DNA from 3 places in the Gracilibacillus marinus genome. Region 3 is predicted to be linked to each of the others. Evidence: riboswitches for the same ligand, from Rfam matches in the RefSeq annotation. Region 3 holds a riboswitch; each other region holds the start of a gene.

Region 1 (8,555 bases), on a different contig from region 3:
TGATTCCATATTTAGAAGATAAAGCAACCATTGTCGTAACAAATGGGATTCCACATGTCCAGTTATTGATGGAATATGGTGTGGAGACATATGTACTAGCAGGGAAGGCAAAGCAAGGTACGCAAGCATTAGTAGGTACAAAAGCTGTGGATGCATTGAAAGAATACCAATTTGATAAATGTTTTCTTGGGATGAATGGAATAAGTATTGCCCGTGGATTTACTACTCCAGATCCAGAAGAGGCAAATGTAAAAAAACAAGCAATGAATCAAACGCAAACATCATATGTGTTAATCGATGATACAAAAGTAGGAGAAGTGACATTTGCACACGTAGCATCACTGGATGCAGCTGCAATCATTACATCTAGTGGAATAGCAGAGGAACAAGTAAATAAATTACGCGAAAAAACAACAGTAAAGGTGGTTACAGAATGATTTATACAGTGACATTCAATCCGGCGGTGGACTATGTTGTTCAATTAGATCAATTTCATCAAGGTGAGGTAAATAGAAGCAAATACGATTATAAAGAAGCAGGCGGTAAAGGAATTAATGTATCAAGAGTGTTACGTCGCCTAGGTCTCGCGTCTGATGCATTAGGGTTTGCGGGCGGATTTACAGGTAAGTTCGTGACGGATTTTCTGAATGAGGAGAAAATTACTCATCACTTTATTGAATTAGAAGAAGATACACGAATTAATGTGAAGTGGAAAGCGAACGAGATCGAAACAGAAGTAAACGGGAAATCTCCTACAATTACAAATGCTCACTACGAGCAATTTACAGAAATGCTAAAAAAACTACAAGATGGAGATATTGTCGTATTAGCAGGTAGTTTACCACAATCATTACAAACAGATACGTATCGTACACTAGTAAAAATGTTACACGAACACAATGTCAAAGTTTTTCTAGATACAAGTGGACTAGCATTAGCAGAGGCAATTAAAGCAGGACCATTCTTTGTGAAACCAAATCATCATGAATTAGCTGAATTATTTCAGGAAAAGGTTGAAACCGAAAAGGATATTATTCGTTTAGCTAAACGTTTGCAAGAAGAATACCATATTGCACATGTGCTTATCTCGATGGCAGGGGATGGAGCTATTTACGTAAATGGGGAAGCGTCCTATAAATTAACCGCACCAAAAGGAGAAGTCGTCCATTCTGTAGGTGCAGGGGATTCAGCTGTTGCAGGATTTCTGTACAAATGGCATGAAACAAATAATGGTGTGCATGCGGCCACATATGCAATTGCAAGTGGTAGTGCAACAGCATTTTCAGAAACTTTATGTATAAAAGAAGAAGTGGAGTCATTGCTGCAAGAAGTACATGTATCAGAATTATAAAGTAATCCTTCTATATATAAGAGTAAGAACCCACGAAAAAATTAATTTGCCGTGGGTTCTTTTAATAGATGTATATTCATATTTGGTTGACGATATGTTGTAATGCCAATTTCGACAGGACGTGTAGCCTCATCATTTTGTTGCTGGAAAGTGAGACTACTTATTTCCACAATTCTCTCCATTGTCGATAGTTTAGTTAAGAAGTCATGCATCATTGTGTAATCGTCTGCAGCTAATTGCATCGTATATTTTGTCTCTTCAATGCCATCAGATGTTTCTGTTGCACTATCTTGCTTTTCTTCTTGTACTTGAATAATCGTCGTTCCAGTCACTTCTTCTACTTTTTGTAATTGTGTAAGTAATTCACTAATTCCGTTATCAAGTGGTAATTGGTGTTGTAATATACTCGCTTTTTCACTTTCTTCAGTGATCTCATCTTTTCGAGCGTGAATGGCATCAATCATGGCTTGTTGCTGTTTGACTTCACGCTTCAACTCATCGAGATTTTGCTTTTCAGGATAGATTTGTTGATAAAAAAGTGAAATAGCTACAACACTAATAAGAAGTAGACTAACAACTAAGATAAATGTTTTTTTATGTGACCATGTAATCGTCATTTCATATCAACTTCTTCCGGTAAAGAATCTTCTACTAGTTTAAATGAAAAGGTTGCAACATAGTTCTCTCCACTTCGTATCACTTCATCTAATTGCAATTGTTCGATATATGCTTTATTTGTCAGTGCACGGCTAAATTCCGCAATATGTTGATACGATTCTAGCTGTAGTTCCATTGTAATGCCTTCCGTCTTTTTAAAGTTAAAAGACAATAATGTACTATTTTCGTTTGGCAAGCTTGCTTTTGTATCCTGTAAAATGAAAGTAGTAGGAAATACATTGGTTCGTAACTGCTCAATTTGTTTTTCTAATGTTTTTATTTGTTGGTCTGTTACAAGATAGTGATTTAAATCTTCTAATGTACGATCATTTGTTGTTTTTTCTGCTAATAATGTCTCACTTTTTGATTCCATTATCGATTGGTAGGCATAAAAGAAGAAACCAATCCCAAGGCTAACGACGAGTGCAATCGCAATAATGAGATAGATAGAGACATCTGTTTTTTTCTTCTCCGTAAAATTAATCTCAATCATGAGGTAGTCCCCTTCATTACATTTTTTTTCGAAGAGTTAGGCCGTATACATCACTATAATAGGACGCTAAATCATTAGGTAAGGATAATTGATGTATCGGGATATTCAATCGTTCTTGGATTATTTGTTGCAATGTTTGGCGTTTTGGATGATCCCCGACCAAAAGTACGTCTGTGACTTGTGCGGTATCATTCATAATAGAGTAGCGATAAAAATCAATAAAACGGTCGATGGTTAATAATTGATCTTCAATCGACTCTTGTAATAACGCATCTGAATCCATTGCTTGACGTTGATGGCCAATATGAATATGACGGTTAAATATTGGTATCTCTTTATTGAATACTGTTAATACTAAATGATGCATTCCCCATTGAATAAGTAAAAGGTGTTGATGTTCCTTTGTTAATTGAAGTTGATGGAATACACGATAATGTGATAAGAAGGATACATCAGCGATAGCTACTTTTAAATGAACATGTTCAAATACATCAACATAGCTTTGTAATTTGTCTTTAGGAAAGGCAAATAACAGTACTTTCCTAAAGCCATCCTCAGGCCCTTCTTCTAAATCTGCAAAATCAATTAATGGATTTTGGATAGGTAAGCGAATGTTATCTCTTGCTTCTAGTAAAATATATTGTTTTGTTTCTTCACGATTTAGTTGTGCAGGGATTTTTTCCTCACGGATGGTAACAAAAGCATCTGGAACACATATCGCGACATGTTTGTTTTTCCATTTTTTTTGTTGAACAAGTGTAAGTAACTGATTCTGTAATGCATCTTGCTTAACAATTACACCATCATCTATGATACCTTGTTCTAATGGTAGCTCACCATAGTCAACAATCGTTGTTCCAGAGTGAATCAGATACCTAATAGTAGATTCATGGATAACGAGATTAATGCGATCTTTTTTTAGAAAATTCATTGAAATCATCCTTAGAAAAATGAAGTAATATACCAGTTAATGATATCCGTACCGTAAAAATATGTGATAAGTGTTGCGATACAAATGTATGGGCCGAATGGAATAGCGCTTTTTCTATTCACCTTTTTCGTTAGTAATAAAACGCCTGAGAACAATGTACCAAGTAACGTAGATAGTAAAAATACTAGTAGTAACTGCTCATATCCTACAATAAAACCGACTAAGACGAATAACTTCAAATCGCCTCCACCCATTCCGCCTTTACTTACTAGAATAATCAGTGAGATAAGCACAAAGCCGATGATTGCACCAATAAGGGAGGACCACCATGGATCAAGTGGCGATAGGATTCGTAAAACAATAAAAAATGGCAAAAAGAATAGTAGGATTTTATTTGGAATTAGCATATAACGAAGGTCTGTCACAATTAGAATCGACGAAAGGGACACTAGTAATAATGCAATAATTAGTTCTATGCTCCATCCGAAGTGTGTGTAACTAAGCGAAAATAGGATTGCTGTAAATAGTTCTATCGATGGGTAAATGGGAGATATTTTCGTGCGACATCCTTTGCAACGACCTAGTTGTATGACATACGAAACAATTGGAACGAGTTCGTACCAGTGCAATTGTTTTCCGCATTTGGGGCATTGTGATCTATTCGATGCAAATAACTTACTTTCAGGCACACGAATCCCAACAACATTAAAAAAAGAACCGAATACACTACCGAAAATAAAGAAAATGATTTGATAATATAATTCCATTTTAATCTCCTATATATGGTTTAAAGCAAGCTAGTGACTAGATAGAAAAAATCCGAACATGATAGTCTGAGTATATACACCGCTTCGGTAAAATACTTCGCTTTCCGTGGGCACGGCCTCAGCTAACTGTGTGAAGAAAAACACTTCACACAGTGGATCTTCGGCTCGTGCTGTTCCCACAGGAGTCTACGTATTTTACCTCCGCTTTATCTAGTTTGTTCGGATTCTTGTTATTCTTATTTAGTTATGGGCTTGCTAGTGTAGATGTAGTTAATATTAACTATATATCCTTAAAATTCTACTTAATAGTTTTTATTCAAATGTAAAGTTACCATTTTCATCTTTAACTATTTTTCTACTGTCCTCTGATGTTAACTCTTTGTCAGTAAGATACCCACCATCTATTAATTCACCAACAGTAATCTCATCATCATCACCTACAGCTTCATCAATATCCGCCAATCTAGCTGCATCAAGAATTAGCTCATTTTCTGCTTCAGTAGCACTTGTTTTGGAATTTTCAATAATATTCCCAATCGCCGGGATCGCAATTGCCAAAATAATACCTAAGATTACGATAACTGCTAGTAATTCTACTAGTGTAAAACCTTTTTCGTTCTTTAATAGTTTCTTAAATTTTTGAGTCATTTTTATTCCTCCTTTTTATTATTTTTTCATAAAAAAAGACTCACAGCAAAGAAGTTATTCTATGTTGTCAGTCGGTTGCACTACTCGCTCTAGTTTATCCAAGTGCCCATATACAGATAAACTCTCATCGCTCCTATACACATATTTACTTAACTACTATTATACTATAAAAATCGATTGTGTCTATTATTTTTTGTGATTTTTATACCATAATCTAGTAAATATTTACTGACTGATTTTTCTTAAATTATATACTTTCAAAAAGGCTGAACATAGGGATAACGATAGATAAGACAATCCCACCAACTACAAAAGATAGGAATATTATCATGATTGGTTCAATGAGTGATTTTAATTTATCAGATGCTTCTTCTAATTCTTGTTCATAAAATTGAGACACTTTCTTTAACATTTCGTCAACAGCACCTGTTCTTTCTCCGACTGTAATCATCTGTGTGATAAGTCTTGGGAATACCCAGTGTTCACTCATCGGTTTAGCAAGTGATTCCCCACGTTCTAACGCTTCTTTACTCTCATGCAATGTTCGCTTGATAACACGGTTTGAGAGTACACGTTCCGTAATACTAACAGCTTGCAAAATGGGAACAGAACTATTAATAAGTGAACTTAATGTTTGTGTCATTCTAGCTAATAGAGATTTCTGAATAAATTTACCTAGTATTGGTATTTTTAATTTGGCGACATCTAAGTAGTAAGCAGTCTCTTCATTTCTTTCTAGTACTTTATAAATGACAATTAGGAGTAGAACGGCAAGAACAAGTACCCACCAATAGGTTTGTACAAAACTACTAATGTTTAACACCATCTGTGTATATGCGGGGATGTCTTGTCCAAATGAGAGAAACATATCTGTAAATATTGGCACAATAACAGCTAGTAAGAAAATAGTAATCACAACAGCAACAATTCCAATTACAATCGGATAAGTGAGGGCTGTTTTGATTTTTTGTTTCAAAATATATTGCTTCTCATAATATGTTGCCATCCGATCAATAATTTCGTCCAAATTACCACTTACTTCTCCTGCGTGAACCATACTTACTAATAATTCAGGGAAAAGTTTGGGGAATTCTTCTAAAGCAACGGACAAAGGAACACCTTCCTCTAACGATGCTTTAATTTGTTGCAGTGCTTTTTTTAGTGGTTTACTTTCTGTCTGCTCTTCTAATACAGCAACAGATTCCACAAGCGTAATCCCAGCATCAATCAATGTTGCGAATTGGCGTAAAAAAATCACAAAGTCTTTGTTTTTAATTGGATTACCGATATATATTTCTTTGTATAAGAATGGGTTAAGCTCACGTATTGCAAAAACAGTTAATCCAGTTGCTTTTAGCTGACGTAATGCATCTCCTTCATTCTCACTAGTGATTTTTCCTTTTTTCACTTTACCTTCCATTGTTTTTGCTTGATAAGTGAAATACTTCATTTCGTTCACCACCGTTCATTTAGAGCGACTCCATTACATATGGAGCAGCGTGTTTATCTGTGATATAGCCCTTTTTTAATAAATTCTTTATATCCATTGACATTGTGTGCATACCTTGTTCTCGAGATGTTTGCATAATGTTAGGGATTTGGTGCATTTTTTCACTTCGAATTAAGTTTTTGACTGCAGGTGTATTCAGTAATATTTCTGTTGCAGCAACTCTCCCTGGTTGGTTGGCAAGTGGGAACAGTCGCTGTGAGATAATTGCTTCTAATACACTTGCTAATTGCACACGAATTTGGTCTTTTTGATGTGACGGGAAAACATCGATAATACGGTTCATCGTTGTAGATGCACTCGTTGTATGCAATGTTCCCAAAACAAGGTGTCCTGTTTCTGCTGCTGTGATTGCAGTAGAGATGGTTTCTAAGTCACGCATTTCTCCAACTAATATCACATCAGGGTCTTGTCGCAAACATGCTCTTAAGCCATTTTGGAAATTAGTTGTGTCGAACCCTACTTCTCTCTGATCTATAATAGATTGATTATGTTGGTGTAAATATTCAATTGGATCTTCTAGCGTAATAATGTGACGATTCATTGTTTTGTTCATATAGTCAATCATCGCAGCAAGTGTTGTACTTTTACCGGAACCTGTAGGGCCTGTTACTAAGACTAACCCTTGTTGTAATGTGGCAATTGTCTTCGTAACATCAGGTAGGTCCAGTTGATCAATTGTTGGAATCGATGTCGGAATCGTTCTTATAGCGAGTGAAATACAATTTCTTTGAAAAAAAATGTTCATTCGAAATCTTGATACACCTTTGATACTATAAGATAAATCTACTTCTCTATCATTGTGAAGCTTTGTCCACATTGTCTCGTTTAAAATTACTTTTGCCATACTTTCGGTATCTTCTGGCATGAGTAGTGTGCTACCAAATGGCTTTAATTGCCCATCAATCCGGAAGATGGGAGCAGAACCGACTGTTAAATGAATATCTGACGCTTTTTGGTCAAATGCTTGTGTGAGTAATTGTTCAATATGCATCATTTGAATCAAACCTACCTATTCTTCTGTTGCAACACGCAACACTTCTTCAATTGTTGTGATACCATTCGCTACTTTTTGCAGGCCATCATCTAATAAGAAACACATCTTGTTCTCTTTTAAATAATCGCGAATAAGAGAGATATCTTGATTATTCATCATCATTTTTTTAATCATATCATCAACGATTAATAACTCATGAATGGCGATTCGACCTCTGTAGCCGGTTTGACGGCAAGAACTACAGCCTACACCTTCATAAAGATGGTCTACAGTAATCCCGTGTCGTGATAAGATGTCTTGTTCTAAAGAGGTGACAGGGCGTTCTTGTTTACAATCTGGACATATTTTCTTTACTAGACGTTGTGCCATAATAGCAGATAATGCAGAAACGACTAAGTATGGCTCGACTTGCATGTCAAACAATCTTGGAATAGCAGCAATCGCGCTATTTGTGTGTAGCGTACTAAATACTAAGTGACCAGTTAAGGAGGCACGGATGGCGATTTCTGCTGTTTCCCTATCTCGAATTTCTCCGACCATAATGATGTTAGGATCTTGTCTCAAAATAGAGCGTAACCCTGCAGCAAAGGTAAGTCCAACAGTACTATTTACTTGTACTTGGTTAATCCCTTCTAATTGATATTCGACAGGGTCTTCGATTGTAATAATGTTCACGTCTTCTGTATTCAACTCATTAATCGAACCATATAATGTGGTCGATTTACCGGAGCCTGTAGGACCTGTTAGTAAGATAAGTCCAGAAGGCTTTTTGATGACTTGTGCATACTTATTTAATGTATCGTCAGAGAAATCAAGTTCTTTTAGTGTTTTAAAAATATTAGTTAAATCTAATATACGAATAACGATTTTCTCCCCGAATGATGCGGGTAATGTCGAAATACGTAAATCAACAGGTTTGGCATCAATCATGACACGAATCCGACCATCTTGTGGTAGACGAGTCTCTGTTATATTCAAATTAGACAATATTTTCACACGAGCAACTAGTGCATTCAACATATTTTTAGGTAACGTTTTTTCAGTTCGTAACGTACCATCGACTCTATATCTGACAGAGACTTTCGTTTCAAATGGATCAATATGAATATCACTTGCTTTTAGTGTCACACCTGTTTGAAGAATTTGGTCTAACACACGAATGGCTGGTGCTTCCTCATCAACAGAATCCGTTTGATCAAAATTA
Region 2 (8,555 bases), on a different contig from region 3:
TTTCAAAAAATCATGTATTTAGTAAAACCAGCAAACATTAAACAAGTATGGGTTCAAGGAGAACAAGTAAAATAATCTCCAATTTTTCATGAATATAATGAAAGACTAACGATGGAAATGTTTCATCGTTAGTCTTTTTTCTTACTTGTTATCTCCAATTAAATACTCGAGTATCAATGTTGTGCCATTCGTATCTGTCTTTAAAAACAGTTGTGAACAATAAGATGTCATCAAATGGAACCCTTGACCTAATGTAGCTGAAGTGGAATATCCCTTGATTAAAGTTGCTTTTGGTATGTCTTTTAGCAACATCCCTTTGCCATGATCTTCAATCATAATTAAGATTTTGACCTCATGGATATATATTTTTATCTTCCCAATCCCCACGTGCTTTAACGCATTCGTCAATCCTTCTTGGACAGATAACAATAACTGATATTGATTTTTTAATTGCAAATTCACATCAACTAATGCTTGCTTAATCATTTCTCTTACTTCTTTTAATTGTGTCGAAGAAGACACTTCCATTTCGCTGATTAATTCGCAGTTAGATAAGATTTCAACTATTTCGTCATACTTAATTAGATGTACTTTTCCTTTAGATAATGCATGGGTCACTTCTCTAAAGCTTTGCCATTGTTCTTCAAGTAACTGCTTTTCCTTTTGTACGATATTGGTTACATCCAGTGTCACAAATCCACCTGATTGATAACCTAATGGCACAGAATGTACGTCGATATATCGTTCTTTTTCTGGATCAATTAATGTCTCTCTTCTTGGCGCATTTTGTTTTAATGCTTCATTCATCCATAACAACATATCCGATTCTTTTATAAAAGAGTCTTTATCGCCACTTACTTGTTTTAATCTACCCTTTTCATATTTGTATGTTGCACTTAATTGCAATTGATCTAACAATTCAGACTTCAATAAATCTATTTTTAATTTCTCTCTTACTACATTTTTGATATTTTCATCCAAATCTTCTGTCAATTGGTCAATTAAATCCTTTTTATCTGAAAAGAGATACTCATATTCATCTCTCGATAAACGTTCATCTTGTGATGTTTTTCTAGAAACTTTCACAATATCAAAAGAATTAAAATCTGTGTCTATTAAATCTTTTTTCATTACTGGCGAGATTTTTGCAGTGATCTCATCATTGATATCGACAATGTAACTTTGTCTTGGCGCAGTCGTTTTTATTAACATTCCTACTCTACTAATCACATACAATAATCCATTGTAATTTTTCTTATTCTCTTTATCTTCTAATATAACCGCACGAGGTGGATTTACTTTTTTTCTTAGTGTGCCACCATCAATAAATTGTTTACAGTTTTCACAGTTTGGATTCGAAGGACATGCGTTACATACACTCATCAGCAACACTCCTTGATAGCTACATTTCATTCCATTCCTTTATGACTTTTAAGAGCTCTCTCCATGCTTCACTTCATCACATTTCTTTTATAATAACGGATTCACCAATAATTTCTTCAATTTGTACTAATTCAAACACATTCAAAATATCTTCATTCACATGAATAATTTGAATAAAACTCTCATTTTCTTTTAGCTTCTTTACGAGTTGAATAAGTAATCCTAAACCTGTAGAATCAACAAATGCGACATCTTCAAAGTCTAACACACATGTTCTTTGTGAAGGTATTTGATGGATTAAGTCATCTTGTACTATTTCTGTCGACTCAAAATCTAAATCTCCACGTAATAATACATTGATTGCTTGGTCATTCTCCTGTATGGTATATTCTAGCATCGTACGTGCCCCCTTCTAGAATAATGTGATTTGTTCATTTTCATCTAATTTTGCTGTCACATAATTCATTTCATCAAAGATTTGTTTTACCTTGTCACCTATACGGATGATTGTACCTTCATACGCCTTATCAATTTTGATGGAATGGCCTGGTGATGTAGCTACAATGGTTTTTGTGCCAGCAATTGTACCTACTTCATGCACATCTACGCCTAATCCCCCGTATACTTCTCTTCCTCTTAATGTGCCATTAATCTGTAATGTTCCACTAGCATGTATCTTGGAATTAATACAACCTTTACCAATAATCGTAATGTCACCACTTGAATACACTTTACTGTTTGTTACATTTGTTAACGTGACAGATGTCATATCTTCTGCGTCTTCAAGTGCTTGTGATGTCATTTCTTCTATAAAATCTTGTAATATATATAATCTTTGTAACGTAATCGTTTCATTCGATAATGTTAAAAAAATATTCTTAATATCCTCTGCTATTTTGGCCCATTCTGGTTCATCTAAGAACTTGTCCGCTTTATTCACAATACGCACATACTTCGCTGCAATTTCTTTAAAATGTTGAAATTTCTTCTCTAACAGAATGATAATTAATGGTTGTAATCCTTTTGTATGCAACTCTTTTACTTTATATGCTTTTGCATTCGTTAATTGTTTAATAATGACAATCATTTGTCTCAATTGCTTTTCCATTGTTGTTAATAATTGATGCAATTCCATTACGATTAAGTTCTGTTTACCAGATATAATATTGGAATTAATAATATTCCCTTTTGCAATAATAGATTTATATGCAGTGATTTCTGAATTGGCAACAGATTGATATAAGTATAAATCTCCACCTGCTTCCACTATCATATTCTCTTCCACTTCTCCCCGTATTTCTACATCACCACTAAACCTAATATTCCCACTAGCAAGATTCACATTGCCTTCATGGATTAATTTGGACAAAATAGATGCCCTTACAATTTTCCCTCTTTTTTCAATCACTGGTCTACCTGACTCTGTTGCAATAAGTTTATCTTCAATAAAATCTACACCAATGCCTGGTAATACGCGTAAAGCCTTGCCTTTTTTATTTTGAATTGCCTCACCGAGTACACTTATTCCTGGAATTCCTTCAATCGGCGGATGAATGATTGCTAGAATTGTCCCAATATCCACATTCGGTATATTATTTACCTCTTTGAAATTCACATTCCCTTGCTCATCTTCTACTAATCCTTTGTCACTATCCATCTCTATTTTTACTTCTAATTCCCCGTCCATGCCATGTTCCGGTTCTTTTCCAATTGCTACAACAAATCGTCCATACTCTTTTGCTTCCATTGCATGTTGGATTGCTTTTTCATTAATTCCTGTTGTAATATGTTGTTGCTCTAATTCTTCGATAATCATTTCTCTTGTTAAATGGTTTGATACGATTTTCTCTTGATATAAAAAAATCTCAATATGGTCATTTGGTGGAACATCTTTTAATTTTTGATGAATGGTTTCCGCAGGCTGTAATTCAAGAACTGCTTCTAATTGGTCTTTAGCGATTGTTATTTTCCAACTCATTGGTTTTTCTATCATTTCTTCAAATTCTAATTTGTACGTGTCTTCCTCATTTAAGACGATATTCTTTTTGTTTATTAATTGATGATTGCGATAGAAGGTAATATCTCCATTTATTGTTGCTGTAGGATAAGCATTTACTTTGCTTTTTACGAATAGTTGGTTATCTTTAATCCAAGCTGTCCCAATCTCTGTATGTTTCCAGACATCTTCCGTCTGATTGATTTGTTCGATTTCCGCATATTCTTCCTCTCTGGATTCTTCAATTGCTTTGTCGACTAAATCTTCTAAACTATCTATTTGTCCAACCTTATCTTTTCCATCATCGTTTTTGGATAATTTCACTATCGCTTCTTTCTTTCCGATACCAATAATGCCACTTTTCTCGAATTGTAATACTTCTACATTTACTTCATTTTGTTGTGCGTTCATCAACTCTAAGCCGCGCGACACTGCTTCTTCAATAGATTTCCCCTTCGAGATTAGTTGTCTCAAAACAAGCTACCTCCTATCTTACTCACAATCTAGTTCTTCCTTTACCTTTAAAATTATTAATGTAATATCATCTTTTTGTAGTTCCCCATTCGTAAATTCTCCAATTCGTTTTAAGACGGCTTTTTCTATTTGGTCTGACTGTAATTGACAGTTACGCTCTAGTAGCTCCACTAACCTCTCCATCTTAAAAGCCTCACCATGCTCATTTAATGTATCTGTAATACCATCTGTATAAAAAAAGACGATATCCTCATCTAATAAATCGATGGTAAACTGTTTATAAGTAGATGTTGCAAGACCACCAATCATAATCCCGTTAATAAAGGGAATATCTTTCCGTACTTTATTTTTTGTAATTACAATTGGTAAATTGTGACCCGCACTCGCATATGTCAATGTATGGTTGACTGGATCATAATCTGCACATAATAATGTAACAAATGACCCTAAAGTTCTTAAGTCTTGAAACATAAATTCGTTCATTGCTTTTAATGTCTCACTAGGCGAAAAAAAGTGTTCTACACTACTTCTAAACACACCTCTAGTTAAAATCATTAACATCGCAGCTGGTATGCCTTTTCCCATTACATCTCCTATTACGATACGAATATGTCCATTCGGAAGTTCAATAAAATCAAAATAATCACCACCGACTAATCGTGCTGGAATAGAAACACCCGTAATTTCACCTGATTTGATAATTGGCTTTGTTGCATTTAATAATTTCATTTGAATATTTCTTGCTTGTTTCATTTCTCGAGCTAATGTTTTATTTAATTGATTAGGCTCTCTGTTCTCACTGTATTGTATGTGTTGGTGAAACAAAAAGATCATCCTTTCACATGACTGATAATATTTGATACACACCTAATGTTTCTAATGTATCTACTACTACTTCTTTCCCACCAGCTATCGTCAATTTACTATCGTTTTCATTTGCTTGATGAATCAGATGAATAAACAAACCGACACCTGTGGAATCTATAAAGTCAACTTGCTCGATATCTAGAATGATCTCTTTTATCGTTGCAGGAATTATATACACATCATGCGATATTTCACTGATAGTGGAGTAATCTAATATTCCTTGTAACGTAATTCTTCTTGTTTGTGCATAATCAGAAAGCGATACATGTAAACTCTCTGTCATCGTATATGCTTACTCCTTCTCATTAGGACTTTTGTCTTAAAATTCATGTTATGATATTTTAAAAAAATCCACCTCAAATTAAGGTGGATTGTAACTGTATATCATGTAAAACGTTACCTTTCCTACCATTGGTAACCCGGCGATCATAGTCATACGACTTTAGACCCGTGGCTTTGCGTCCTTATCTTTCAATAAGTTTGCCATTATCAATTAGTAGCAATAAAGTGATGAATCGACTATTTTAATCCATCTATTTTTCTACTGCTTCACATTTGATATAACTATATGGATAAATTTCACTTGAATATAGTAAAAAAGTTTCATTTTCTGTTATTGTAAGTGATTACTTGTAGTTAGTCAATACACCTTAAAAAAATTTACATTTCGATTAAATATACTTTTTTTCACATAGCTATTGATTTCTTACAAGTAAATCTTTCAACCAATCTCTCATAATCACGCATATATTGTTGCATATTGTCGGATTATTCCGTTATGACAAACAAAAGTATATGGAGACGCATATATGGGAGAATAAACGTATATATGTATTCAAATGGCGGTTGAGTGTGTAATCACATCCATGATAAAGTAATATAGTTGGCTTTTTTTAAAGCAACAACATTTTTTTATGTGACAAGAATAGATGGCATATTGTTGACTGAGTATTTTTCTTTATTAATAGAATAAGATGAATCATCTTTATATAATCAAACAACTTCTAAAAAAAACGATACACAATCGTTTTTTATTTTGCGTTCGAGCACTAACATATTCTTTTTTATAATAAGATATAATTATTTTGTTTGTTTATCTTCATATTTCTTCTGTATGTAATCTATTCTAGTCATTATAAACAATACAATAAAACAGCAGGAGTGACTGAAAACATGGAATTACAATCAAATCCTCAATTATTATGGTTTATTGGGATTTATGCCATTCTTATGGTAAGTGTAGGTATATACATGTCAAAAAAAGTATCGAATAGTGCTGATTTTATACTAGCAGGAAAAAGTTTAGGTCCTATAGTATTAATGGGTACATTACTTGCAACATGGACAGGTAGTGGGAGTATCTCAGGTGGTGAAACCTCTGTAGCGTATAGCTTCGGAATTATCCCTTCCCTTTTGTTGATGATACCTACAGTGATAGGTATTTTTATCTTGTATATTATTGCACCTAAAATTAGAGCGTTTGGAAAATATACTATTTCAGGCATACTTGAAGCAAAATATGGTTCTACAGCAAGAAATATCGCGAGTGTAATTGTCATCTTAGCATATGTTGGAATTGTATCTTATCAAATGACAGGACTTGGATTTATTTTAAATATTACAACAGGGATGAGTGTTGAATTAGGAACAATTATAGCAGCAATTCTCATTATATTCCTTGCGATGATTGGTGGGTTAAGATCTGTATCTCAAACAGATGCAATCAGCGGATTCTTAATGGTCGGTGGTCTGTTAATAACAGTACCTATTATCATATCTGTTGCAGGAGGTTGGGATACCATTGTATCAAATGTCCCTGAATCCCATCTTACATCAACAGGTGGTTTGACAACAATCCAATTAATGGGGTATTTAATTCCTTCTTTATTCTTATTGTTAAGTGATCAAAATATGTATCAACGTCTAGCAGCATCCAATAGTGATCGTTCATCAAAGAAAGCTGCAATTAGTTGGTTAATTGTTATGTTATTAATATCACCAGCTATTTCGATTATTGCATTCACATCACGTTCGTTATTTCCTGATATCGATCCCGGTATGGCACTAATGGCAACAACTACTGCACTACCTTTAGGAGTTGGTGGGATTTTACTTGCTGCAGCTGCTGCATTTATCATCACAACAGGCAATTCATATTTATTGTCAGCAGCAACAAATATGACGTATGATGTGTATGGAAAATATATCAATAAACACCCCTCTGATAAACAACAATTACTGATGACCAAAGTATTTATTGTTGTGCTTGGGGTTATCTCTTTTCTATTGATTAGTTTCTTCCCAACAGTATTGGAAGTACAAATGTATTCCTATACTGTGTATGGAGCAGGAATCACACCAGCAATTTTAGCTGTATTCTTCTGGAAACGCGTGACAGCAATTGGAGGAATTTCTTCGATGATTGCAGGAGTAATCACTACATTAGTGTGGGAATTAGTATTACAAACACCATTTGAGATAAATAGTTCTGTTATCTCTGTACCTGTTGCAATCATTGTATTAATTATTGTCTCATTAATAACACAAAAACATTCAAACGTGCAATCATAAGGAGTGTTATACCATGAATCAACGTTTACACAATTTAACCAATTGGTTATCAGACGAAGAAATCGCAGTCGCATTCGTGAATTCAACAGAAAATGTTTTTTATCTATCTAATTTCTATACAGATCCTCATGAACGTTTAATGGGAATTTTTATATGTGAAGGAATAAAACCATTTTTCGTATTACCACAAATGGAAGTCAATCAATTGAAAGATGCTGGATGGTCAAATGACATCATTGGTTATCAAGACCATGAGGATCCATGGGAAAAAATCAACCAAAAATTAGCATCTAGTAAGGTGTTATCTAACGCTACTGTAACGTTCGAAACAGAGTTTTTAACATATAAACGTGCACAAGCATTTTTAAACAACTTTGAGCAACCTACTATTATTCCATTGGAAGATAAGTTAAACCAGATGCGCGTAGTAAAAGAAGATGAAGAACTAGAAATTATCAAACGTGCTGCTGAAATGGCGGATTATGGAGTTAGCGTTGGGATAGAGGCATTAAAAGAAGGCATTACAGAAATGGAAGTACTTGCGACAATTGAGTTCGAATTAAAGAAGAAAGGTATTCGAGAAATGTCCTTCTCCACAATGGTATTATTCGGTGAAAAATCAGGAGATCCACATGGCAATCCTGGAACTCGAACATTACAAAAAGGAGATATGGTTCTTTTTGACTTAGGTGTCGTGTTAGATGGATATTGTTCAGATATTACGAGAACTGTTGCATTCCAATCTGTAAGTGATGAACAAAGAAAAATGTATGAGACAGTTCTTCAAGCACAATTAGCCTCACTTGAAATTAGTAAGCCTGGAACTCGAATTGGCGAACTTGATTTAGCTGCTAGAAATGTCATTACAGAAGCAGATTTCGGCGAATATTTCCCGCATCGAATCGGACACGGTATGGGTATTAATGTTCATGAATTCCCATCGATGAGCCATTTAAATGAAGATCACTTAAAAATCGGCATGGTCTACACTATTGAACCAGGTATTTATATCCCAAATGTAGGTGGCGTAAGAATTGAAGATGATGTCTATATCACAAAAGATGGACACGAGACACTAACCAAATTTCCAAAAGAATTAATGATTGTTGGTTAATTGTTAATAGAGAATAAAGGACATGTACATTTTGCTATAGTACATGTCTTTTTCTTATTTCTTCAATTATTTCCTAGGCAATAATTGTCGATATTTGTAGTTATATGCACCAAAAAACGAACGATGCGTGATATCGTTCGTTTTTAATTT
Region 3 (8,555 bases):
AATGCTCATTTTCAAATACAAATGTTAACACATAGCCCACTAATATTAATTGCACTGTCATACGCAATGTTGCAATAATAATTTCTTTTTCACGCGGAATTTTGCGCCATCTTACAATAATCAACAAGAGTACAATAAAAATATATGCCGATAGTAATTGAAGCAATGTGATATCTATCATTTCATTCATGAAGTCACCTTCTTGTCATTCAGTTCATGCATATATACGATACGATCAGCGTATTTTTTGGCAACGTCTTTAGAATGTGTAACAAGTACAGCTGTTTTCTTTTCTTCTTTTAAATAGTTAGTAAAATATTGCATGACTAGTTGTTCTGTATCTTCATCTAATGCAGATGTCGGTTCATCTAATAAATACACATTTGCATTCATTAATATCACTCTTCCAAATGCGATACGTTGTTTTTCACCACCTGAGAGTTGATTCGCATCTTCGTCCAATCCTTTATGTAACTGGAGCTTTTTTAATAATTCTTCAAGTACCATGTCCTCTACTATATCTTTTCCAGAAAAGGTTAGGCCTATTGTTAAATTACTCCTTATATCTCCTTCAAACATAATAGGTTCTTGTCCTAACATGACTACTTCTTTTCGTAATTCAATTGGAGAATAATCTAATAGATTTTTGTTGTAATACATTATTTCTCCATGATCAGGAGTGAGCATATTATTTAACATTTTTAAAATGGTGGATTTACCACTACCACTTTCTCCAAATAAGCAAGTAATTTTTCCTTCTTTTATTTCCAGTTGTTCAATTGATACAATATCTTTATACTGTAGATTGTGAATTGTAAACATATTAGTACTCCTTTCTCTATCTTAGTATATAATATTTTAAATAAAACATGTAAAGGATAATTAGACAAAAGAGTTCTTTCATTACAAAAATCCAAACAATTCGAATCTATTTATCGAATCGTTTGGATTATATATGTGCTAGAAGAAAAAATGATTTGGTTATCTGAAGTTTTTGTGTGTGCTATGCAACCGCTCCGGCTTGTCCGTTTCCCTTTCCGTGGGTTTTCCCCTAAGCTAACTTTTTTAGCAAAGGGCGCTAAAAAAGTGGATTTTAGGAGAAAAACATCCCACAGGAGTAGAAACGGACACTTACACTTTTTGATACTCTACACTTAAAGTAATCATAAAAATGTTGACTTTATTTCATATCGCCAATGATTTTGTCTTTTGATTATGTAGTATGATGAGCAATAGCTATAACAATCAAAAATATAAGCACTTGCAAACGCTACATAACTTCACTGAGCGTAGGCGCACACTCCCACTCCTATGAGATTCTTTTTCTTCTCAGATCCACTTTTCTTAGCGGTTTGCGCTTGAGAAAGTGAGCTGAAGGAAAAAGCCCATGGAAAGGGGAGTGGGCAAGCCAGAGCCGGATAACACACACTCATTACTAATTAGAGTAGTACCGTTTCATCTTTTTTTGCGAAACAATACATATTGCATCATTCGTGTTTTGTATGAAGAACAATAGTTATATTGAATTAGCGAAAATCTCTCTTATCTTCTAGTTTTCTTGATACAAATACGTATGCAATTGTACTAAAAAAAGTGATAAGTAAATAACAGAATGTTTTTTTCATTTTAGCTACCTCCTCATTAAAATGGACGGAATTTCCCTTTCTTTAAAACAAGACTTGGTCCACCTAGCATAAATAAGTATCGATCATCAATGACATTTTTCATCATTTTTGCTTGTAAACCGTATAATTTGTGGCCATCAAATATGGTTCCCATTGCTTCTGAACCACCTAATGATGCAACCGTTCCTTTATTATCAAATTTAAATTCTCTTAATGTTCCACCAAACACAAGCGTTCGTATATTATGTGCACATACATCTGCCTCTTGTATCGCAATTTGAGCAGTTGGAGGGTATGGTCTTCCAGTTTCTTTGTTCATTACCCATGCACAATCACCTAGTATAAAAACATTGTCATAATTAGGTGCACGAAGGGTAGAATCCACATTTACTTTTCCTTTTGTCAATTCAAAGCCTGATTCACCAACAATACGATTGGCTTGTACACCACCTGTCCAAACAATTGTTCCTGCTTTAATTTCTTCTTTTTCTTCCCCAACGATTACTGCATCTTTCTTCACTTCTTTTATCATTGTTTTCGTACGAATATCGATGCCACGATCTGTTAAGGAATGTACAGCATATGCGATTAATTCTTCATCAAATCCTGGCAACACAGTCTCTGCAGCCTCAATATTTATTATTTTCACTCGATTACGAGGAATATCATATTTCTTACACAATTGCGGTATTCTTTCTGCAAGTTCACCAACAAATTCAATTCCAGTAAATCCTGCACCACCTACTATAATTGTTAATAAATCATCGGATGGATTTTCTTCTGTTTTATAACGTGAAAATTGATATTCAATATGGTCACGAATCATTCGACTTTTGTCCACTGACTGAATAGAAAATGCATGTTCTTCCATCCCTTGAATACCAAATGTTGCTTTTTCAAATCCTAATCCAATTACTAAATAATCATATTCCAACATACTATTAGATAATTCGACTTGCTTATCATCTGGATGAATTTTTACAACCGAGTCATGAACAATATTGACCCTTCTAGGATTAATCACATCTGTAATCATGATCCTAGATCTATTCACATCAATCGTGCCCGCAGCGACTTCATGAAGCCATGTTGTTTGATAATGATAATTGTGTTTATTGACTAGTGTAATCTCTGCTTCTTCTGGTGCAAATTGTTGAGTTAATCGCTTCGTTGTCATCATACCTGCATATCCTGCACCTAATACAACAATACGTGGTGTTGTCATAAACTGTCATCCTTTCGTCACACTTATTTTCTACCTTAGATAGTTTTCGATGAAACTACATACAATATGTATCTCATTATAATTAGTATAGCAAAAAATAAGCGTTTTCGCGAAAGATAGCTTGTGGATGGTTAATTCGTGAAGTCACCTAGTTTCTGCGCACTGAAGCTTTACAAAACAAAAGCGGAAGTTTCCGTTAATAAACAGTCTCTTCCGCTTTTGTTTTGTGGATTAAGCATGGATTTCTTTCGTTGCGGGCTTTTTCTTTTCAATAAACTCTCTAATTTGCTCCACACTTATTCCTGCATTCTTTGCTTCTAGTAGTAAATACACCCATTCGTAATCGACTTGATTCATTTGCGACATCACTTATTCCCCCTAAAATACAAATTGTATTTCAGGCAGCTCAGCCATCCGTAAAAAATATACGGATCTGTAACTTTGCGTCCCTATCTCACAATAGGTTTGCCATTATCTGAAATGTACGTATATGCTTTCCTGCATATTTAATCGTCATTTAAGTTTAGTAAATACACCTACGTAACAATCGGATGACAATATAAAGCATTTGTTTCTTGAATACAATACTTTCAATTCAAGATGTTCTACTCATTTATATATATTCGACATCTATTGTTCATATCCTTTTTATTTTCAAAAAAATTTCAAGTTTATTCTTAGGTGTATTGTACTTAAGACTATTTTACCATTTGCAATTACTAAATGTAAATAAATATGAACATTATTTTACTTTTTGCATACACTATATTACATATTAAGAGAATTTTTCATTAGGAGTGATGATATGGGCCGATATTATCGTTATCGTTTACCACCATGGGCACGAGACTGTATTGTTGTATGTGAACGTTGCACAATGCCAATTGTTATTTTTCAAAGTTTTCGTACGATATTCATTCCTACAACATTTGATGTCATCTTATTAGGAATACTTATTGGTATCTTTATTGCATTTCAATTAGAATGGTTCTAATCCTCTTCTTGATTCACTTGTAATCTTGGAAACATATATGTTTGTAATTGATTTGCGAATAGTAATTGTCGAAATGCTTGCTCCAATCCTTTCGACATTTGTATTTCCAATCTCATTGATTGATGCACATAATTCTCTAGTAAATAAATGTAGGAGTCAATATTTAATAATTGTAGTTGTAATTCACATTTTTCTCTATCATCTAACTGAATATATTGTTGATATATTGTTAATCCTTCCACTATCTTTTTCATATCACAATCATGATAACGAAATGCATGCTTTAAATAAAAACAAATATCATGAATCGGAGTAGCTATTCTTGCATATTCCCAATTAAAAAAATATAAGTGATCATCCAACATTACATAATGTGAAGGATTAAGATTATTATGACACAGTACTATTTTTCGTTGACTTGTTTCCTGACTTAATCCCTTATATACATCATTCCATTTTTCAAATTGTTCTATGATCCATTCTATATCACGATAATGCATACACGCTTGCAATTCAAATGGTGACATAAAACGTTTCGCTTCGAAGAACTTAATGTATTCCAATAGTTCTTCTTTTTTTTGTTTTCGATCAAATGACTGGTAATTAAATGTATTCTCATTATTATCCACATATTGAGTCGTACTACCGTGCAATTTGCCAATCGCATGAAAAAAAGAAGCACTCTCATCAATAATATGTTCTGTCCGATTACTTTCAACCCAAGGATGAACAAATAAAACAGTTTGATTTAGGATATAATATGGTTCTTTGTCTTTCGTTAAGATGAGTGGAACAAATCCATATATTTGATGTGTACATATATAATTGTAGACAGCATGCCAGTGACCAATATGATCTATTGTTAGTTTACTTATTTTCAAACCATATATTGTGGTGTTCGTAGTTATTTTATATACGCGATCTGTAATCTTATCTATTTGGATTGGGTTTATATTATAGGCTTCCCAAACCTTTTCCCATTGCAAAGTGCATTACCTCCTTTTCTTACATATTAAAAAAAGAAAAATCCCAAATTACGGGATCTTAGTAAAGTCTTATATGCTTATTCATTCGTCGTGTATTGGTATATATATAATTTGACCTTGTGAAATATCTTCATCTTCTAGTGCATTTGTACGCATGATTTGTCTCGGGGTCACATTATATTTCTCTGCGATCACATCTAATTGATCAGTAGGTTGCACAATATACAATTTGACACGAGAATAAGACGTCTCTTCTTCTTCAGAAAAAATATTCAACAAATAAGAGGCTTCTTCTACTTCTGTCCTACCTTGGACATGAAGTCTTTCTTCTTTCTTTTCTTCCTGTTCTTCTACTTCTTCCATTATTTCCTCTATATTCTCTTCTAACTCCTTGTGCTCTGCCAGGTCTCGTTCTATATCTCTTTCTAAAACAACGACATTATCATTGGCTTGTTCTTCATTTTCTTTTAATTCATCATCCTCTACAATGATTTCAAATTGTTCAGTGTCTGATTCTTCTAGCTCTTCTATCACATCATTAAATCGAGTTAGCTCATTTTGTTGTTCTTGTTCTATAACTATATCTTCTTGTTTTAAGCCATGAATAGAAACCACTGCTTCTAAACATAATGCCTGTGGGGACAAAATTGTATAATCAAAATGATCCACATCAATGGAGATATTTTCTGTTACATCCACTCTTTCTAATGGAATCGTAATATCCATTAGAAATTTATGAAAGAATTCACACACTTCTTCGGATAAGCTCTCCACATGTTCCACTCTCGCACCATCCGGAAGATCGATTTCACTTGCCACATCATTTCTTACATACTCACCTTTTAACTCCATTACTCCCCGTATAGATACTGTATCACTCAGCTCTTGCACGGATAAGACAGGTTCTAGTCCAATCCCTAACATTTCTTTGAGTGGATGTGCTTCTTCAAATGTTATTGTTTCATTCAACGTAAATGTATAAGCTTCTTGCAACATAGTTCCCCCTTTCATTCTGTTCAAACGAACTAGCATTCCATAAAAATATATGTATGTGTATATATAAATATGCGCCCCCTTTATGAAATGAAGAACAATTAGGAATAAATAAAAAAATCGACCTGTACCTATAAAGTAGATACAAATCGATGATTAATTATTTCTTAGCTATTGTCTCAAATGCCTTATTTACTGCATCAATTGTTTTGTCAATATCCTCATCACTATGTGCAGTAGATAAGAATAATCCTTCGAATTGAGATGGTGGTAAGAAAACACCTTGTTCTGCCATCAAACGATAGTACTGTGCAAACATTTCTGTATCAGATGCTTGAGATGTTTCATAATTGTTTACAGGCTCATTCGTGAAAAATACACCAACCATGGAACCAGCACGATTAATATGTAATGGAATTTGATATAAATCAGCCGCATTGCGATAGCCTGCCACTAAACGATCCACTTTTTCATTGATTTTTTCGTATGCTTCTTTCGTCATTTGTTTCAATGTTTCTAAACCTGCAGTCATTGCAAGAGGATTTCCTGATAATGTACCAGCTTGATAGATATCCCCAACTGGTGCAATTCTTTCCATAATTTCGCGTTTTCCACCATATGCCCCTACCGGAAGTCCACCACCGATCACTTTACCTAAACAAGTTAAATCTGGAATCACACCGAAATGTCCTTGTGCACAATTGTAACCGACACGAAAACCAGTCATTACTTCATCAAAAATGAGTAGACTACCATATTCTGTCGTAATTGTTCTTAAAGATTGTAAGAAATCACTCTGCGGTGGTACAACTCCCATATTTCCTGATACAGGCTCTACAATAATTGCAGCAATATCCGAACCATATTGTTCAAACGCATACTTCACACTATCTATATCATTGTACGGTACAGTAATCGTATGTTTCGCAACACTTTCAGGCACTCCAGGGCTATCAGGTAATCCGAGTGTTGCGACACCTGAACCTGCTTTTATTAACAAAGAATCTCCATGTCCATGATAATTTCCTTCAAATTTTAAAATTTTATTACGTCCAGTATACCCTCTCGCAAGTCGTAATGCACTCATCGTCGCTTCTGTACCTGAATTCACCATGCGAACCATTTCAATTGAAGGAACGCGATCAATAACAAGTTGCGCTAACTCTGATTCAAGAAGTGTTGGTGCACCAAAACTTGTTCCTTTTTCAACTACTTCTTTTAATTTTGACACAACATGATCATTCGCATGTCCTAAAATAAGTGGACCCCAACTTAAAACATAATCAATATATTCATTTCCATCAATATCATATATTTTTGATCCCTTTCCGTGTTCCATAAAAATTGGGTTCATTCCAACAGACTTGAATGCACGAACAGGAGAATTCACTCCCCCTGGAAGAAGTTGTACAGACTCTTTATATGCATCGATTGATTTCTGATATGACACCACATTCATTCCTCCCGATCATTATTGTTGTAACCATCTTGCAACATCTTTAGCAAAATAAGTGATAATAATATCTGCACCTGCGCGTTTCATGCTAGTTAGTTTCTCTAATACTACTGCTTTTTCATCAATCCACCCATTTAAACTAGCTGCTTTGACCATGGAATATTCTCCACTTACATTATAAGCAACAACAGGGACAGGATGCTGATTCTTCACCTCACGAATGATGTCCATATAGGATAATGCTGGTTTTACAATTAAAAAGTCCGCACCTTCTTCGATATCAGATTTTGCTTCACGTAATGCTTCTAATCTATTTGCAGGATCCATTTGATAAGTCTTACGATCGCCAAATTGAGGTGTACTATCTGCTGCATCACGGAATGGTCCATAGAAGCTAGACGCATATTTAACAGCATAGGACATTACTGGAATACGAGTAAAACCAGCTTCATCTAATCCTTCGCGTATCTCTTTGACAAAGCCATCCATCATGTTAGATGGTGCAATAATATCCGCACCGGCCTGCGCTTGCGTGACTGCTGTCTTCACATGTAATGGTAATGATTGATCATTATCAACGTCATTATCTTTAATGACACCACAGTGACCATGTGACGTATACTCACATAAACAAGTATCTGCAATAACTAATAAATCATTTGTTTGACTTTTTATTTGTCGAATGGCTTGTTGTACAATTCCATTTTCATCATATGCACCTGAACCTACTTCATCTTTTTCTTTTGGAATCCCGAAAAGTAATACGGATGGGATACCTAATTGAAGTAATTCCTCAATTTCTTGATTTAAATAATCTAAAGAAATCTGAAATACACCTGGCATTGATTTTACTTCATTTCTAATATTTTCTCCTTCTACAATAAACAATGGGTAAACTAGATCATTCACTTTCAGTTCTGTTTCTCTAATCAAATTTCGCATTGTAGCAGAATTTCTTAATCTTCGATGACGTTTAAATGTTGTCATTCTACACACCTTCCTCTACATACTTTTTTGCACACTCCACCATTTCTTCCATTGTATATTTTTTCGGATATGTAACTTTTTTAAAACCACATTCCAATAAACTAGTTGCTGTAGTTTCACCTATTGCTATACATAAGCATGTTTCTTTCAACTTGTTTAAATACATATTCTTAGCTAATTGAACACATGCATGGACAGTAGATGGACTTGTAAAAAAACAAATATCTATACCAGTCTTTAAATGGCTATTAAGTAGCCGTTCACTCTCTTTATTTTCAATCGTACGATA

Evidence for each region. A riboswitch is a leader RNA that binds a small molecule or an ion and turns the genes downstream of it on or off. The one in region 3 is predicted to bind cyclic di-GMP.
Region 1: it holds a riboswitch for cyclic di-GMP, as region 3 does, so the genes downstream of both, ACFOZ1_RS00505 (prepilin-type N-terminal cleavage/methylation domain-containing protein) here and ACFOZ1_RS11075 (anti-repressor SinI family protein) in region 3, are expected to answer to the same signal.
Region 2: it holds a riboswitch for cyclic di-GMP, as region 3 does, so the genes downstream of both, ACFOZ1_RS15405 (STAS domain-containing protein) here and ACFOZ1_RS11075 (anti-repressor SinI family protein) in region 3, are expected to answer to the same signal.

The regions. Positions count from the first base shown of each region.
Region 1 covers NZ_JBHSDV010000001.1:85,074-93,628, forward strand. Annotated here, with positions in the region: gene ACFOZ1_RS00475 (DeoR/GlpR family DNA-binding transcription regulator) at 1-437, shown strand, start outside; gene pfkB (1-phosphofructokinase) at 434-1,351, shown strand; gene pilO (type 4a pilus biogenesis protein PilO) at 1,393-1,968, opposite strand; gene ACFOZ1_RS00490 (PilN domain-containing protein) at 1,965-2,501, opposite strand; gene pilM (type IV pilus biogenesis protein PilM) at 2,518-3,432, opposite strand; gene ACFOZ1_RS00500 (prepilin peptidase) at 3,444-4,199, opposite strand; gene ACFOZ1_RS00505 (prepilin-type N-terminal cleavage/methylation domain-containing protein) at 4,512-4,847, opposite strand; cyclic di-GMP riboswitch class II at 4,908-4,991, opposite strand; gene ACFOZ1_RS00510 (type II secretion system F family protein) at 5,095-6,297, opposite strand; gene ACFOZ1_RS00515 (type IV pilus twitching motility protein PilT) at 6,317-7,351, opposite strand; gene ACFOZ1_RS00520 (GspE/PulE family protein) at 7,367-8,555, opposite strand, start outside.
Region 2 covers NZ_JBHSDV010000006.1:115,218-123,772, reverse strand. Annotated here, with positions in the region: gene guaD (guanine deaminase) at 1-75, shown strand, start outside; gene ACFOZ1_RS15425 (ATP-binding protein) at 142-1,383, opposite strand; gene ACFOZ1_RS15420 (STAS domain-containing protein) at 1,460-1,780, opposite strand; gene ACFOZ1_RS15415 (flagellar assembly protein A) at 1,796-3,853, opposite strand; gene ACFOZ1_RS15410 (PP2C family protein-serine/threonine phosphatase) at 3,872-4,678, opposite strand; gene ACFOZ1_RS15405 (STAS domain-containing protein) at 4,692-5,003, opposite strand; cyclic di-GMP riboswitch class I at 5,131-5,215, opposite strand; gene ACFOZ1_RS15400 (sodium:solute symporter family protein) at 5,894-7,291, shown strand; gene ACFOZ1_RS15395 (M24 family metallopeptidase) at 7,305-8,405, shown strand.
Region 3 covers NZ_JBHSDV010000003.1:164,638-173,192, reverse strand. Annotated here, with positions in the region: gene ACFOZ1_RS11090 (ABC transporter permease) at 1-190, opposite strand, end outside; gene ACFOZ1_RS11085 (ABC transporter ATP-binding protein) at 187-822, opposite strand; gene ACFOZ1_RS11080 (NAD(P)/FAD-dependent oxidoreductase) at 1,642-2,850, opposite strand; gene ACFOZ1_RS11075 (anti-repressor SinI family protein) at 3,082-3,216, opposite strand; cyclic di-GMP riboswitch class I at 3,248-3,330, opposite strand; gene ACFOZ1_RS11070 (hypothetical protein) at 3,656-3,844, shown strand; gene ACFOZ1_RS11065 (hypothetical protein) at 3,841-4,830, opposite strand; gene ACFOZ1_RS11060 (LysM peptidoglycan-binding domain-containing protein) at 4,912-5,823, opposite strand; gene hemL (glutamate-1-semialdehyde 2,1-aminomutase) at 5,984-7,276, opposite strand; gene hemB (porphobilinogen synthase) at 7,295-8,266, opposite strand; gene ACFOZ1_RS11045 (uroporphyrinogen-III synthase) at 8,268-8,555, opposite strand, start outside.